4 regions of the Thiopseudomonas acetoxidans genome follow, and region 3 is predicted to be linked to each of the others. Evidence: predicted binding sites of a transcription regulator. Region 3 holds the regulator's gene; each other region holds the start of a gene.
The links. Region 3 encodes sigma-54, which starts transcription at its own class of promoters, with help from an activator protein. Its sites were predicted from a motif close to ANTGGCATNNANNTTGCTNT; they were not measured.

Region 1 (4,269 bases), on a different contig from region 3:
TTGTCGAAAGCTAATGATGCCTTTATAGCTAAGTCATCCATTAAATAGTAAGACGTTGTTTTTGAGTATGCAGGGTTATTTTGATAAGCCTGTAACACTGACAAGTATCCCATTAAATCTAAATCAGGGCATTTATTATTAATATAATTGTCTATAATAAGCTCTAGCGTAGGGTATAAACTCCAATCACGGCTACTTTTCTGTACACGTGTCGCAAGTTCTGCCCAGTTTAAGGGCTCACTATTGTATGTTTTACAAAAAACACCCATAAACTTGAGCTCAGCATCAACTTTCGGTGCGATTTTGATGCTTCGCATAAGCAGGGCTTCGGCTTCCTTGCTTGCTCCGTGGTGATTTAAGTACAGCGATGCTGCATGCTCTAAAGCTCTGGGAGAGTTAGGGTTCTTTTCTATCCATACCATAGCAGCAGTTAATGGCTTGCCCCATAAGCTGGCACCCATAAACAATAATGCTGCATACACCAGCACAAGCCCAATCGATATACTTTTCTTCAGAATGTCTTTTTTTAGACTACTTATAGCGTAGGCCATTAGCAACAGTAGTCCTATGCTGGGTAAGTAATTACGGTGGTCAAACTTTATTTCGAGCATTGGAGCGGTTGATTCGATTAAATGCCCCACATAAAACCACCAGACACAAAAGAAAAGTATCGGTATTTTTTTTCGAAAAAAGAACGAGCCTAACAATAATGTCACATGTAGTAACATCCAAACCAGTGTTGAAAATGGGGTTAATAAGTTGGTTGATATGCTGTAGCCATCATAAAAAACTCCCGATGACTGCATTTTAGGCACTAATAAATCAGCAATGTAGTCGCCTACAACACGCTGCTCTGTCAACAAGCGCTCGAACATAGTAAAAGAACGAGTAGAGTCTAACTCTGATCCAGTTGTTATTAGATGCCACGTATTTGCAACTATCATTTTTACTGGGTAGCCTACTACAATAATGGCGGCGGGCACTAAACTTCCCCAGAAAAGCCAAGTTAATGCGCGATTGCGCTTAGCGCTATTGTTAACTCTGCATAAAAACTCGATTAGAAGTAATTGTAGTGGCAGTAATATAACTATTTCTTTACTAAAAAAACCTAACGCTGCAGACAATGCAGCACCGCCTAGCATTATCATGCCCGCAACATAGCGTCCAGCCAATAAGTCGCGGCGTGCATATAGATAGGCAATAAAAGTGAGTAGCGAAAAGGTTGCTGCTAGCAGCGTCATACGCTGCACAATATAAAGCACTGTAGAAATATGAAAAGGATGCAGCGCCCATAAAGCACAGGCAGTTATAATGATTACTTTTTTATGTCTTAATTGTGGTAGTGCTTTGGCAAATAAAATATTTAAAAACCAAAACAATAAAATAGTATTAACAACATGAATAGCTATATTGGTAACAATAAAATAATAAGCATGGGCAGGCCACGTTTGTGCATTTGCAGCAAAAGTTAACAATGCGACAGGGCGTCCTCCGGGGCCAGTAATGCCACCAAACACAAATGCTTTTAACTTTTCTAGGCTGTCAATTGTGTTGTGATAGCCCAGCTGTGGCAAAGAGGCCATATCATCAAGCACAAACCCACCTGATGTACCTGCCCAATAGCAAGTAACCACCATGATGCACACAATAAATAACAGCACCTTAGGTTGATGCACCCATAGCTTCATATTTCTTCATCCATTATTAACAAAAAGGCCGCCTATAGGCGGCCTTTTTGGGTTAAGCGTGCGTTTAATTATGGACGGCAGCTTGAAGGCATAAACTTGGAAGGAACTGAAACTGGCGCACAGGTCCAGCTAACGCCAGCTCCTGCTGTGCTACCTGTCAGAGTAAATGTTCCACCGTTAGCCTCGCCTAAACCACCAGAGGAAAGTGTTACTGTAATTACTCCATTAGCATTGCCTACTTGTACATCTGATACCACTGGACTGCTGATAGTATTAGCTAAACCAGCCGCTGAGTTGTTTGCAGGCCACGCATCTCGAGTCAATACATGCTCAGATACTGCAGTTTTTGCTGCTGCTGCAAAGCCGATGGCTTCAGTCACTTTTGCACGTGTAGTGTAATCCTGATAAGCAGGCAATGCTACTGCAGCCAAAATACCGATGATCGCAACTACGATCATTAATTCAATAAGAGTAAAACCCTTTTGTACGTTTTTCATATGTATCTCCTTGTTATTAAAAGTAGGTCCAGTTGCTTGGCGTTGCCAGCTTCTGAGATAACCTGTGTGTATTTTAGCAAGTGCTGTGCCATTGGCTAGTCTACAGCATTGCGTTCTGTGATGGGTTAGGCAAAGATTTTTTATTTGTGAATGGCGATTATTGGCTGTAAGCCTTGCTGTGTATGGGGTGTGCGCTAATGCGGACTTTATCTGTTTTAATTAAATATCGTTTAGCTGTGTTTGCGCTGTAGGCGTATAACCCTTGAGATAGAGCGGTTATTGCTAGGTTGTGACAAATTTTGTCATGTAGTGACGCTTTGTGTGGGGTTGTAGCGCAAACCCCGCGACGGTTGTGCGGGGTGTTGGTGGTGGGATGTTAGTTGCAGACCAGTTGATAGACCTTGTCTGTGGTATCAACTTTATCAAATTTAGTGTTGCTGACGGGCTTGCCCTTTTCTAGGGTGGCACGTTCTTGTGTGGTGCAGTTTAAGATCACTTCAAAAATAATTTGTCGCTCGGATGGGTCTTTCAGGAAATGGTAGGTGTAATACTCCACGATAATTTGGTGGTTCTGTTCGCTTTGTTTTGAGCTGCCGTCAAAGACGGTAAAGGCATTGACCACTGGAGAGATGTAGCTCCAGGGTTTAAAGAAACTGGTGGTGTGTTTCTCGTAAATAACGACGCTATCTGCTGGTAGCTGGCTGACTTTAAACTCGTACCAGCTGTAGTCGTAATAAGCGTGGTAGCCAAACATACATAAGCCAGCACCGGCTGAAACAATCCATTTGGGTAGTCTGCCACCGCTTAGTTTTCTTAGCAGGTGAAGGAAGGCGCCTCCGCAAAGACCTACTATCAATACAGCGAAAAGGTGCCATATCATTATTTGTTACTCCGGATAAAAAAGTGGGCTTTCTTAGAAAGCCCACTTAAAGGTTTGAAACTTTATTTTACACGATTCAAGCTCTATGGGTAGCGTACGCGACGTACCATTGCTTGAATTTCTTCTGATGGCTTCTCTGTTAGTAGAGAAACAGTGATTGCAGTGGTGAAGTTAATTGCAGCACCGATACAACCAACAGACAGTGGCGAGATACCGAATATCCACTCGCTAGGCGTGTTCTGCAGGAAGTTTGTTCCTGGGATAAAGAAGATGCCTAGATAGGTAAAGATATAGCCAATGGTGAAGATTGAACCAGCTAGCATGCCTGCAACCGCGCCTCTGCTGTTAATGCGGGCAAAGAAGATACCCATCATTAGTACAGGGAAGATTGAGGATGCTGCAATACCAAACGCCAATGCTACTGTTTGTGCCGCAAAGCCGGGCGGGTTAAGACCTAGCCAAGTAGCCACGATAATAGCCACAGTCATAGAGACACGCGCATAGAACATTTCTTGTTTGTCTGTGATGTTGGGCGTTAGGGTGTTCTTCAACAGGTCATGACTTAGTGCAGACGAAATGGCCAGCAGCAAACCAGAAGCTGTGGACAGTGACGCTGCAATTGCACCCGCTGCCATCAAGCCGATCAACCATGGTGGCATGTTGGCAATTTCTGGCACAGCCAATACCATGATGTCGTTGTTCACCTTCAGCTCGTTACCCATCCAGCCACGCTCTTCGGCCTTGTCGAAGGTCTTGTCCGGGGTGGGCAGGGTGCCGTCGTTGTAGAACTGGATACGGCCGTCGTTGTTCTTGTCCTCGAAGGTGAGGAGACCGGTGACTTCCCAGTTTTTGAACCACTCTGGACGCTCTTCGTAAACCAGTGAAGGTTGATCAGTGCCGTTAGGGAACACTGTTTCCAGTAGGTTCAGGCGCGACATTGCAGCTAGTGCAGGTACTGTGGTGTAGAACAGAGCAATAAATACTAGTGCCCAACCAGCCGACCAGCGTGCATCCTGAATATTCGGAACGGTGAAGAAGCGAATAATAACGTGTGGTAGACCTGCAGTACCCACCATCAAGGTCAGGGTAAACAGGAACATGTTCCACTTGTTGGACACGTCCGCAGTGTAGTCCTGGAAGCCTAGGTCACTTACTACTTGGTTTAGCTTGTGCAGTAAAGGCATACCAGATGCGGTGTGCTCAC
Region 2 (4,269 bases), on a different contig from region 3:
TGGCTGATTGCGCCTAGTGGGTTACGGATCTCATGGGAAATGGCTGCTGCTAAGCGACCCAGTGACAGCAGTTTTAAATGCTGTGCATGCTGATTAATCTGGCGCGTGTCTTCTAAGAAAATTAACAGCTGCCCGGTGTCGTTATTTTTATTCAATAACACAAAGCTGGGCTGTAACTGTGGCGTTCTTTCAGAGAATTGAACGGAGCTTGGGTGCATGCTTGTATTTTTCTGCCAGGCTTGATAGCTGTCGATTAAGGCGGGGAAATGTATGGCAAGGCTGGCCCCTTGTAGCTGTCGGCTATTAAGCATCTGTAGCGCAGACTGGTTTGCTTGCAAAATACGGTATTGGTTGTCGACGATAAGAATACCGGTACGCATGCGGTCGATAACTAAGGCGTTTAACGCTTCTAGGCTAGCAACGGTAGAGGCTTGTTTAATAGCTAAAGCTTCACTGGCTTTAAGACGTTTACTGACGGCTTGCACAAAAAATGCCGCAGCAAAACACAGCATGCCTGAGATACCTGCTTGCATATAAAGGTTGCTGACATAGGCGTTGCTAAAGCTAAGATAAAAGGTCAGGTAGATAATACCGGCTGCACCTACAGCTGCAATTAGAATACCTAAGTGGCGATATAACAAAACATTGGCCACAGCAACAGCTACGATAATCAGGTTACCTATGCCGCTAGATGGGCCGCCAGCGGTATAAAACAAAGTACAGAGTTGCACAATATCAAAGAGTGCCAAAGCGAATAACACACCGATACGCTCAGCCTGTTGCATGCTGGTAGCGACAATAATATTTAGAATTAAATAGGCCCAGCTGGCATATAAAAAGAATTGGCGATGAGTGACGTCGAGCAACTGGCTTTCTAGGTTGCTGGAAATGATAAGTACCAGTGCCAGACCAATAATAAGCCGATAAATGTGGTAAAGACGCAGTACACGTTGTCCGGCGGTACCTAATAAAGCCAGTTCGTTGTTCATGGTTTAGCTAATTGTCCCTGTGTGCATGATCTGCGCAGCAATACCACTGGTCGTTTTTTAGTGTGGCTTGCTCTTGTGCTAAATACAGATTGCAATGGTTACAGCGCACCATGGGTGTAGCAGTGGAAGAGTGCTGTTTTGGTTTTTTTTTGTTTGAGAGTCTTTTCCACAGCCAGTAACCCGCAGTGAAAAAAATTAAGAATAAAATTAAACGCGAAAGTCCCATGGTAAGTCTCTGCTAAGGCAAGTGTTTAAGCGGTCCCTGAAAGCCTACAGCGTGTTGCGTAGGTGGTTTTCAAAGGTTTGCTAAAGTGAGGTATAGTTATAGTGAGTTAAAGTTTAACAGACATAGTAAATATTCGTCTTGTCTGGATTAATGTAAGGAAAAAACATGACATTTACAGTGTATCTCTCTGGTGAAATCCATACTGATTGGCGTGATGAGATCAAGCAGGGTGCGGCTGCACGCGGCTTAGATATTAAATTTACCTCTGCAGTGACCGACCATGATGCAAGCGATGCGGCTGGCGATCATTTAAGTGCGCAGGACAATCAGTTTTGGCGTGATCATCAATCAGCTAAAGTAAATGCTATACGTACCAAATCCCTAATCGAGCAAGCTGATTTAGTGGTGGTGCGTTTTGGTGATAAGTACAAACAATGGAATGCCGCTTTTGATGCTGGTTATTGCGCTGCACTGGGCAAACCCTATGTGACCCTGCACGCTGCAGATATTGTTCACCCACTTAAAGAAGTGGACGCTGCTGCCATGGCTTGGGCAACCACCACGGAGCAGGTCGTAGAGACGCTTGCTTACGTCACCCAAGTATAAAATAGGATGTCGGGGCGCATCATTGCGCTCCGGCATGTGGCAAAAAACTGCCACTTAGCTTTCTGGTTTCCCCTTCGCAACATCTAACTCATTGATACATAAGAGCTTACCAGTTGTTGGCATATGACTTGCATTGATTCAGGCAGGTAGATTAACAACAGGTAGTGCGACCATGAGTATCAATTTCAGTAAAGCCCTCGGCATCCATGAGCAAGCCCTCGGCTTCCGTGCCCAGCGCGCTGAGGTGCTGGCTAATAACATTGCCAATGCCGATACCCCGCATTTTAAAGCGCGTGATCTAGACTTTGCTAGCGTATTAGCCAGCCAAGCCGATCGCCAAGGCAGTGGACCCGTTTCGTTAGCACGCACCAATGGCCAGCATATTAGCGCCGATGGTGTCGAGCTGGCTGACCCAGCGTTACGTTTCCGCAACCCTCATCATGCAGCCATCGACCAAAACACGGTGGATCTACAGGTAGAACAATCCATGTATACGGAAAATGCGGTGCAATTCCAAGCCAGCTTTACTCTGTTAAATAAAAAATTCAAAGGGCTGATGATGGCCCTACGCGGCGAATAAGCGAGGTAACTGATTATGTCTCTATCCAGTGTATTTCATATTGCCGGCAGTGGCATGAGTGCGCAAAGTACGCGCTTAAACACTATATCGAGCAACATCGCTAACGCCGATACGGTGTCCTCCAGCATTGACCAAACCTATCGTGCGCGTCATCCCGTATTTGCCACAGTGTTTGCGGAAAATTTACAGCCCAATGGCACAGGCTCAGCATCTTTGTTTGCTGGACAAGTTCAGTCAGGCAAAGGTGTACAAGTGAAGGGTATTGTCGAGGATCAAAGTGAGCTCGTGCCACGCTATGAGCCAGACCACCCGGCAGCCAATGAACAGGGTTATGTGTTTTACCCTAACGTCAACGTGGTGGAAGAAATGGCCGATATGATTTCTGCTAGCCGTGCTTTCCAGACCAACGTAGAAATGATGAACACCGCCAAGCAAATGATGCAGCGTGTGTTGACTTTAGGCCAGTAAGGGCGAGGACATAAAGATGAGTGCTTCTGCAATTGGAACCACAGGCTCGGTACTGGAACAGTATCAGCGCAAGAATGATCGCGAGGTTAACAAGGATTTGGGCAAAAACGAATTCTTGGAATTGTTGGTTGCTCAATTAAATAACCAGAACCCGCTAGAGCCTCAGAGTAATGGTGAGTTTATCGCGCAGCTGGCCCAGTTTAGTACCGTAGAGGGTGTTGAGAAACTGAATGCTAGCGTGGGTGATATTCTTTCAGGTTTTCACTCATCACAAGCATTACAAGCATCTTCACTGGTTGGGCGTAAGGTTATTATCGCTGCCAATGAAGCCATGGTGGATACGGCTGAAACGTTTAAAGGTAGTGTTTTGGTCCCACAAAGCAGCAGCAACGTCTATGTCAGCGTGTACGACAGTGCGGGTAGTGTGGTTGCCAAAGTGAACATGGGCGCGCAAGAAGGTGGCAACCAAAGCTTTATGTGGGATGGTAAAAACAGTGATGGCGAAACCTTGCCGCCTGGCAAGTACAAGTTTAAAGCCGAGGGTTCCTTTAATGGTGAAACCCAAGGTCTCTACACCTTACTACCAGCTAACGTGGATAGCGTTACATTAAATCCGCAGGGTGGTGAGTTGTTATTGAATTTAGCTGGCTTAGGCACTGCGCCTTTGTCACAAGTACAGATTATCGGTCAATAAATTTTAGCTGTCGCTTTGGCGACCAGGGAGTCAACTATGTCATTCAATATTGGTTTAAGCGGCTTACGTGCGGCAACTAAAGATCTCAACGTTACCGGTAACAATATCGCGAACGCGGGGACTGTGGGCTTTAAGCAGTCGCGTGCCGAGTTTGCAGATGTGTATGCGGCTACTGTGTTGGGTACAGGTAAAAACCAGCAGGGTAGTGGTGTGCTGTTAGCGAGCATTTCCCAGCAGTTCAATCAGGGAAACATTAACTACACTCAAAATCCGCTGGACTTGGCCATTAACGGTAATGGTTTTTTCCAAGTCAGTAATAACGGTGCGCTTAGCTATACCCGAGCAGGTTTCTTTGGTACCGATAAAGAAGGTTTTATTGTGGATAACTTCGGCTATAACCTGCAGGGTTACATCGTTGATTCTAATGACCAGATTATGGAAGGCGTGGTGGGTAACCTGCAGATTAAGTCTGCTAGCCAGGAGCCCAGAGCGACCAGTGAAATGAAGCAAAGCTTCAACCTGAACTCGACCAATAACATACCGACTAACGCTAACTTTAGTCCAACTGATCCAGCGTCCTACAACTCGTCAACGTCAACTAATATTTATGACAGTCAGGGTAATGCACACACCTTTACCCAGTATTTTGTCAAAACTGGGCCCAACAGCTGGCAGATGAACGTGATGATTGATGGCGGACATCCAC
Region 3 (4,269 bases):
CTTGATACATTTCTTCTGCTTCAGGCTGATCGCGCAGATAATCAATCACCGGCTTATCCAGTCCGCTATAACCTCTTAGTTCAGGAATCCAGTAGGGGTTGGCGAGGCAGCGCATATCAAAAATCACATCAGCATCGACCGGTACGCCGCGCTTGAAACCAAAGGACTCAATTAAAAAGGCTGTGCCCGGCTCGGGTTTGTCGAGTAAGCGCAGTTTAATAATGTCGCGTAGTTGGTACAGATTTAAGTGCGTGGTATCAATGCAGAGATCGGCCAAGTCGATGATGGGCTCCAGCAGTCTTTTTTCATCGGCAATGGCTTCGGGTAGTGAGCGCGTATCATTGGTCAGTGGGTGGCGTCTTCGGGTTTCAGAGAAACGCTTAAGTAGAGTTTCGTCATTGGCATCCAAGAATAATAAATCACACTGAATATGACGTGCTCTTAGGTCGGCGAGTAGTTCAGGGAAACGTTCAAGCTGATAAGGCTGGTTACGCGCATCAATAGATACAGCAATCTGCGGATACAGCATGTCAGGATTGAGTAAAGTACGCTCGACCAGCTCAAGTAATAATGTGGCGGGTAGGTTATCAATGCAGTAATAGTCGTTATCTTCTAAAACGTCTAAAGCAGTACTTTTGCCCGAGCCTGAGCGACCGCTAACAATAACCAAACGCATAGCTATTTAACTCCTGTTTCTGCTTGGCCGGCTAAAAACGCTTGATAAAGAGATTCGGCATCGGCTGACTGACGCAGGCGCTCGCGAATATCGTCGCGATCGAAAATAGACGCTATTTGTCGTAATAGCTCCAAGTGTTCATCGGTTGCTGTTTCAGGCACTAATAAAACAAAGAGTAAATCTACGGGTGCACCGTCGATGGCGTCAAAGTCTATTGGGTTTTCTAAATGCAGTAGTGCACCGATGGGTTGGGTGCAACCTATCAAGCGGCAATGGGGAATGGCTATACCATTGCCAAAGCCTGTAGAGCCCAACCTTTCGCGCGCAATGAGGCTGTCGAGTAAGCTGTATTCATCAAGCTCGGCGCAATCATTGGCTAACAGTTTGGCGATGTGTTCTAGGATTTTCTTTTTACTGCCTCCTGGCACGTTCACTTGGGAACGGCCGGGAGTCAGGATTTGCTCTAATTGAATCATTGAGTATAAGCGCTCGCTAATTAGCACCCTTTTGGCGGTCAAGCTGTTTTTCTTTGTGCTTAAGCAGCTGACGATCCAGTTTATCAACCAAGAGGTCAATGGCTGCATACATGTCTTCATGCTCAGCGTTAGCATTGACATCGCCACCGGCGATTAGGATGGTTGCATCAACTTTTTGGTTAATCTTTTCCACGCTCATGGTTACACGAATACTGGTGATCTTGTCGAAGTGACGTTCTAAGCGTGAAAACTTGTTATTAACGTATTCGCGCATGGCGTCAGTGATGTCCAGTTGATGGCCCGTGATGGTAATTTGCATGGTGAACTCCTTAGTTTAGATACTTCGTATAGTGTACTGTAAACAAAATAAAACGGGGTGATTTAACAGTATAAGTTTAGAGTAATTGTTTGCGTTCAGTCGATGAAGGGATTCCAAGTGCTTCGCGATACTTGGCAATGGTGCGTCGCGCAACCTGTATACCCTGCTCTTCTAAAAGTGCTGCGATTTTACTGTCGCTGAGTGGTTTTTTGGGGTTTTCCGCTGCGACGAGCTTCTCGATAATGGCGCGAATCGCAGTGGACGAGCATTCCCCGCCCTGTGCCGTACTGACGTGACTGGAAAAAAAGTATTTAAGCTCAAAAATACCTCTTGGCGTGTGCATGTATTTTTGTGTGGTCGCTCTTGAGATGGTCGACTCATGCATTTCGATGGCTTCGGCAATATCGGCTAGCACCATGGGCTTCATGGCCTCGGGCCCGTGTTCAAAGAAATCAATTTGCCGTTGTAGTATTTCTGTAGATACCTTTAACAGCGTTTCGTGACGGCTTTGTAGGCTGCGGATAAACCAGCGCGCTTCCTGTAATTGGTTGCGCATAAAGGTATTGTCCGTACTGTTATCGGCACGCCGTACATAGCTGGCATAAAGTGAGTTGATGCTGAGTTTAGGTGCGATTTCTGGATTGAGCTCGACTACCCAGCGGTTTTTGTCTTTACGTACTATGACATCTGGAACAATATACTCGGCCTCAGAGGTTTCAATGCTTGAACCAGGGCGTGGGTCCAGTGTTTGGATGAGCTGCACAATGCTACGCAGTTCATCTTCGTTAATCCGCATCGCCCGCATAAGACGTTGGTAATCTTTACTGCCGAGTAAATCCAAGTGTTTTTGGCAGAGAATGATTGCTTTGTCTAACCAAGGTGTATCAGATGGCAGGCTTTTTAACTGTAAAACTAAGCACTCACCTAGATTGCGCGCCCCTATGCCAGTGGGTTCAAATTCCTGCACGCGTATCAATACGGTTTCAAGGTCGTCCAGTGTGACCTGTAGCTCTGGCATAAAGCCTTCGAGCAGCCCAGGTAGCGACTCTTCTAGGTAGCCGTCGTCACCTATAGCATCAATGAGCGTACGCGCAATATACTCGTCTCTGGGTTCAAGTTTGGCGACATTAAGCTGCCACAACAAGTGGTCGCGCAGGTTGGTATTGCTGGCGGTTGTCGCAGTGAAATCCCAGTCTTCGCTGTTTGAGGCGGGTAAGTTGCTGGCGCTGGATTGGTATACATCTTCCCAAGAGGTATCGATAGAAAGCTCAGCGGGGATTTGGTCTGCCCACTCGCTAGCGCTTGCATCAGGATAGTCCGGGTTAGTGTTTTCTTGGCTATCATTCGCCGCTTGCGTGGCAGTGCTGTGTTCGTGATGCGAATGAGTTACTTGGCTAAGCTCAGGATTATCGTTCGAGTTGAAATCAGCAAGGCTTAGCTGCTCATGCTCGGCGCCTTCCTCTTCTCGCTCCAACATTGGGTTAGAGTCAAGTGCTTCTTGGATTTCAGCTTGTAAATCCAAGGTAGACATCTGCAAAAGTCGAATGGCTTGCTGCAACTGCGGCGTCATCGTCAGTTGCTGGCCCATTTTTAAAACCAGTGAGGCTCTCATAATGTGAACACATATCTCCTTAGGCGCATCGATGGTTTTTTATATTCTATAGCAAGATATATGCCTTATTTTTACACGTTTGCCAAGTCCTAGCAGCAAAATGATTGCTAAATGATGCTAAAGGGCGTGCAACCTTAGGGGTTGAGCAGGTAATCAGGTTTTAAAACCCCCTGTAGTTGTGCGTAGGGAATCTGTAATTCCGGAAGCCCAAAGGAGTAAGGAGCGATTGCATAGGGGTTATATTTAACTGTGACACCTGTGGCTGTGAGGGCGATATTGTCATTGGTATGAAATGGCCAAATATCCAACCACGCGTCTAGGTCAAGATCTGTTGTAGTTGCCAGTGTAGCTAGCCACTGTTGGTGAGCTGTAGCCAATAGCGCGTAAAACTGCTCTTGGGCATCGGGCACTAACATATCTTCCAGAGTGATGGGTGTTTGTGTGTCGTTATCCCAGTTTAGATATTCAGAGCTGCTCATGCCGTGCGCAGCGCCGGTGAAATAGATGCCGTTCATAAGCTCGAGCACAGTAAAGCGCTCGTTTTTAAACACAATGTTGGCGGTAAAGCTGACCCAGTCAAGAATGTCTGCGTTTTCCCAAAAGAATTGTTCGTACTCAAGTAGGTTGTTAAAAGCCGTGTCTTGCTCACTCTCAAAAAGATTAAGCATGATCAGGCGCTGCTCTAGCTGTTTGCTCAACTGCGCATCTTCGGGGAATTTTAGGCTGTTTACACTGATAGCCGGGCAGCTGTTTGCATCCTCACAGCCGGGTTTGGTGCGGCTCCATTCGTGTGGCAGGGCTTTTAAGCCGATGTCAGCTGCTGGTTGTGCAGAGGGTGCGGCTGGGAGAGTGCCGGATGTTGTGCCGCAGCCAACTAAAAGGGTGAGTAGCAAAATAACTAATAAAGAAAGACGACGGTGTAGGTGCTTATCTAGCGATAAGAAAAAGTTCATCACGTTCTATGACTCCCCGTGTGGCAGAAAAACTATGGGTGGCGCGTGCTGGTTAAAGTCTAAACTCTTCGCCAAGGTAGACTTTGCGTACCTTTTGGTTGTTTAACACATCCTGCGGTGTACCCGCGCAGATAATGCTGCCTTCGTTAACTATGTAGGCGGTTTCGCAGATATCCAGTGTTTCGCGTACGTTATGATCGGTGATGAGTATGCCGATACCTTTGCTTTTGAGA
Region 4 (4,269 bases), on a different contig from region 3:
ATCCAGCTCGCTCAGGCTGAACGGGAAGTGGATGATGTACTGACCTATGCATTGTTCCCGCAAATTGGTCTGAAGTTTCTGGAAAACCGTAATAATCCTGACGCTTTTGAGCCCGCGCCTACAGGTAAAGAGCGTTTAGGCGATACTGACGAGCCGCAAGCCTATACCGTAGAAGTTAATGGCAAGAGTTTTGTGGTGCAGGTGAATGAGGGCGGTGATATTGAAGGCATCAAGCCTCTAGTCAGTACCGATGCAACGCAAACTGCGTCTGCACCAGTAACCGAAGGGGGTGATCCTCAAGGTGCGCCGCTGGCTGGAAACATTTTTAAAGTTTTAGCTAAGCCTGGGCAGTCGGTTGAAGAGGGCGATGTGTTGATTATTCTGGAAGCCATGAAAATGGAGACCGAGATTCGCGCCTTCCGCAGCGGAGTGATTGCCAGCATTGATGTCGCAGTTGGTGATGCTGTATCTGTGGGCGATTGCCTGCTAAGCATTGCGTGAGGACTCGATGATGGATAAGTTATTTACCCTGTGGCAAAACACCGGGCTCTATCAGCTCGAGCTTGGGCAGGCCGTTATGCTACTGGTCTGTCTTGGCTTGATTTATTTAGCGATTCGCAAGGGTTTTGAACCTTTATTGCTAATTCCTATTGGCTTTGGTGGCGTGCTGGCTAACCTACCGGCTGCTGGAATGGCTGAAACCGGCGGCTTGCTTGCACTGCTGTATGATGTCGGCTTGCCAACCAGTGTTTTTCCGCTACTGATTTTTATGGGTGTGGGGGCGATGACGGATTTTGGTCCGATGTTGGCCAACCCTAAAACCCTTTTGTTAGGTGCGGCAGCGCAGTTTGGTATTTTTGCGACCTTGATGGGTGCTTTGGCAATCGGCATGCTTGGGATTCCCGGTTTGGAGTTTACGTTGCGTGAGGCTGCTTCCATTGCGATTATTGGTGGGGCTGATGGGCCTACCTCTATATTTGTGACTGCACGGCTTGCCCCTGATTTGCTTGGACCGATTGCGGTAGCAGCTTACTCGTATATGGCGTTAGTACCGTTGATTCAACCGCCGATTATGCGTGCGTTAACCTCAAAAGAAGAACGTGCCATCGTCATGGTGCAGTTGCGACCAGTAGGCCAGGCAGAAAAAATTATTTTCCCATTAGTGCTTTGCTTGCTAATTGGTTTGCTGCTGCCTGATGCAGCTCCATTGATTGGCATGTTTGCATTCGGTAATTTGATGCGTGAAAGCGGTGTGGTTGAGCGTTTAGCGGATACCTCGCGCAATGCGCTGATTAACGTTGTCACTATCGGGTTAGGCTTGACCGTGGGAGCTAAGCTTTCTGCAGATACGTTTTTGCAGCTGAAGACACTAGGGATCTTAATTTTAGGTATGGTGGCTTTTTGTGGTGGCACAGCGGCTGGAATAATTATGGCTAAAGTCATGAACCTTTTTAGCGCTAACAAAGTTAACCCATTGATTGGCGCAGCTGGTGTTTCTGCGGTGCCTATGGCGGCGCGGGTTGCTAATAAGGTGGGGTTGGAAGCCAACTCGCAAAACTTTTTATTAATGCATGCAATGGGTCCCAATGTAGCTGGTGTAATTGGCTCGGCAGTGGCGGCAGGCGTTTTGCTTAGTTTTGTCGGCTAACAGCTTACAGTTAACATAGGCTTTTATGCGCTAAGATAATGCAATAAAATAACGACTCCTTAGTAAAGCCCAACTACGTGGATAGCGCAGTTGGGCTTTTTGTTGTGTAGACAAAGTGTTCTTGGCTCAATATTTGCATTAACTCAAGAGTATCCTGTAAAGCATTGTTTTTTTGACGTTATTATTTTTTAGAGTTCGGCGGAGAAATATAGAGTGAATCGCTCACAAGTATATTCAGGCATGCGTACCGGGATGGGCATCCTCAAGCAGGGCAATCTAGGTGTGCCCATCTTACTGCTAGTCATCTTGGGTATGATGACTTTGCCTGTCCCGCCGTTTTTGCTCGACGTATTTTTTACTTTCAACATTGCGCTCTCCATTGTCGTGCTGTTGGTGGGTGTATATGCCATGCGCCCGTTGGACTTTGCCGCCTTTCCAACCATTTTGTTAGTCGCAACCCTCATGCGCTTAGCGCTTAACGTAGCTTCAACCCGCGTGGTTTTGCTGCACGGTCATGACGGCGGTGATGCCGCTGGTAAGGTAATTCAAGCGTTTGGTGACGTGGTTGTTGGTGGTAACTATGTTGTTGGTGCGGTTGTTTTTGCCATCTTAATGATTATTAACTTTGTTGTAGTGACTAAGGGTGCGGGCCGTATTTCTGAGGTGAGTGCACGTTTCACCTTGGATGCCATGCCCGGTAAGCAGATGGCGATTGATGCCGACCTGAACTCAGGCTTGATTGATCAGGAGGAGGCCAAGTTGCGTCGTTCTGAAGTGGCGCAAGAGGCGGACTTTTACGGTTCGATGGATGGTGCTAGTAAGTTTGTGCGCGGTGATGCTATCGCTGGACTGTTAATTCTGTTTATTAACCTGCTGGGTGGTATTACTGTCGGTATAGCGCAGCACTCCTTGAGTTTTGCTGAGGCAGGTAAGGTCTATGCGCTGTTAACCATTGGTGACGGTTTAGTGGCACAGGTTCCGAGCCTGTTGCTGTCAACAGCGGCGGCGGTCATGGTTACTCGCGTAACAACCTCTGAAGATATGGGAGACCAGATTAATCGCCAGATGTTTACTTCGCCTAAAGCTCTGGCAGTTGCTGCTGCGATCCTGTTTGTCATGGGCTCCATACCAGGCATGCCGCATGTGTCATTTTTAAGCTTGGCTGTTTTGGCGGGTGTCGGCGCCTACATAATTTGGCGCAAGCAGAAAAATAAAGACTTGGCTGTAGTGGAGCAAGAGCAGCGCAAGGCCGATCAGTTGCCAGCCACGGTTTCACCTGAACATCGCGAGTTGGGTTGGGATGATGTAACGCCCGTGGACATGGTGGGTTTGGAGGTAGGGTATCGCCTCATTCCTTTGGTGGATCGTAATCAGGGTGGCCAACTGCTAGCACGCATTAAAGGTGTGCGTAAAAAACTGTCGCAAGACTTAGGTTTTTTGATGCCTTCAGTGCATATCCGTGACAATTTAGATCTAGCACCTAACGCATACCGCTTGACCCTGATGGGTGTGACTGTAGCTGAGGCGGAAGTGTATCCTGACCGTGATCTAGCCATCAACCCGGGGCAGGTATTTGGTACTGTCAACGGTGTTGCCACTACGGATCCTGCATTTGGCTTGGAAGCAGTGTGGATTGAAGCGAATCAGCGCGATCAGGCGCAATCCTTAGGCTATACAGTGGTAGACGCCAGTACAGTGGTGGCGACCCATCTAAACCAGATTCTTAACAATCATGCGCACGAGCTTATTGGTCACGAAGAAGTGCAGCAATTGATGCAGGTGCTGGCTAAGAGTTCGCCTAAGCTGGCTGAAGAGCTGGTTCCGGGCATTATTTCCCTATCGACACTATTGAAAATTTTGCAGACCTTGCTGCAGGAGCAGGTACCAGTGCGCGATATTCGTACCATTGCTGAAGCCATCGCTAATGCCGCAGGTAAGAGTCAAGATCCCGCCGCCATGGTGGCTGCTGTGCGCGTCGCTTTATCGCGTGCAATAGTGCAAAGCATTGTGGGGCTTGACTCTGAGATGCCAGTTATCACTCTTGAGCCAAAGTTGGAACAGATATTGCTTAATAGTTTACAGCAGGCTGGTCAGGGTTCTGAGAACGGTATTTTGTTAGAACCTGGCATGGCTGAAAAATTACAACACTCTCTAGTTGAGGCGGCGCAGAGACAAGAAATGTTAGGACAGCCAGTGATTTTACTGGTCGCAGGACAAATAAGAGCCATGATGTCACGTTTTGCTCGAATGACTGTTCCTAACATGCATGTGCTGGCTTACCAAGAGATACCAGATAATAAGCAGGTCACCATTGTGGCGACCGTGGGACAAGGATAAGAGGGCGGACTTATGGCTATGCAAGTCAAACGTTTTTTTGCCGCTGATATGCGTCAGGCGATGAATCGAGTAAAAGAAGAACTGGGTGCAGATGCTTCCATTTTGTCGACGCGCAAAGTAGCGGGAGGCATTGAGCTGACTGCCGCCCTTGATTATAACCTACAATCACTTCCAGCTCGGGCTAATCCAGCCCTAGAGGCAGAGCTGCGCAAGACCAAAGAGCATATTATGCAGGCGCAAGCATCGATGAGCTTGCGTGAAGAGGTTGCTGGCACAAAGCGCGA

Region 1: a site for sigma-54 is predicted at 2,259-2,278, ahead of QEZ41_RS11160 (pilin). Genes of this name have one in related genera too.
Region 2: a site for sigma-54 is predicted at 1,937-1,956, ahead of flgB (flagellar basal body rod protein FlgB). Genes of this name have one in related genera too.
Region 4: a site for sigma-54 is predicted at 1,769-1,788, ahead of flhA (flagellar biosynthesis protein FlhA). Genes of this name have one in related genera too.

The regions. Positions count from the first base shown of each region.
Region 1 is NZ_JAUCDY010000017.1:10,360-14,628, reverse strand. Features, by position in the region: gene QEZ41_RS11165 (hypothetical protein) at 1-1,688, opposite strand, end outside; gene QEZ41_RS11160 (pilin) at 1,757-2,185, opposite strand; gene QEZ41_RS11155 (hypothetical protein) at 2,562-2,939, opposite strand; gene QEZ41_RS11150 (sodium:solute symporter family protein) at 3,149-4,269, opposite strand, start outside.
Region 2 is NZ_JAUCDY010000010.1:46,634-50,902, forward strand. Features, by position in the region: gene QEZ41_RS08820 (two-component system sensor histidine kinase NtrB) at 1-989, opposite strand, end outside; gene QEZ41_RS12020 (PP0621 family protein) at 997-1,215, opposite strand; gene QEZ41_RS08825 (YtoQ family protein) at 1,381-1,821, shown strand; gene flgB (flagellar basal body rod protein FlgB) at 1,994-2,401, shown strand; gene flgC (flagellar basal body rod protein FlgC) at 2,417-2,869, shown strand; gene flgD (flagellar hook assembly protein FlgD) at 2,886-3,563, shown strand; gene QEZ41_RS08845 (flagellar hook protein FlgE) at 3,600-4,269, shown strand, end outside.
Region 3 is NZ_JAUCDY010000001.1:180,369-184,637, forward strand. Features, by position in the region: gene rapZ (RNase adapter RapZ) at 1-676, opposite strand, end outside; gene ptsN (PTS IIA-like nitrogen regulatory protein PtsN) at 679-1,152, opposite strand; gene hpf (ribosome hibernation-promoting factor, HPF/YfiA family) at 1,169-1,471, opposite strand; gene QEZ41_RS00910 (RNA polymerase factor sigma-54) at 1,548-3,083, opposite strand; gene QEZ41_RS00915 (RsiV family protein) at 3,218-4,036, opposite strand; gene lptB (LPS export ABC transporter ATP-binding protein) at 4,089-4,269, opposite strand, start outside.
Region 4 is NZ_JAUCDY010000003.1:236,253-240,521, reverse strand. Features, by position in the region: gene oadA (sodium-extruding oxaloacetate decarboxylase subunit alpha) at 1-501, shown strand, start outside; gene QEZ41_RS04345 (sodium ion-translocating decarboxylase subunit beta) at 512-1,648, shown strand; gene flhA (flagellar biosynthesis protein FlhA) at 1,889-3,985, shown strand; gene flhF (flagellar biosynthesis GTPase FlhF) at 4,004-4,269, shown strand, end outside.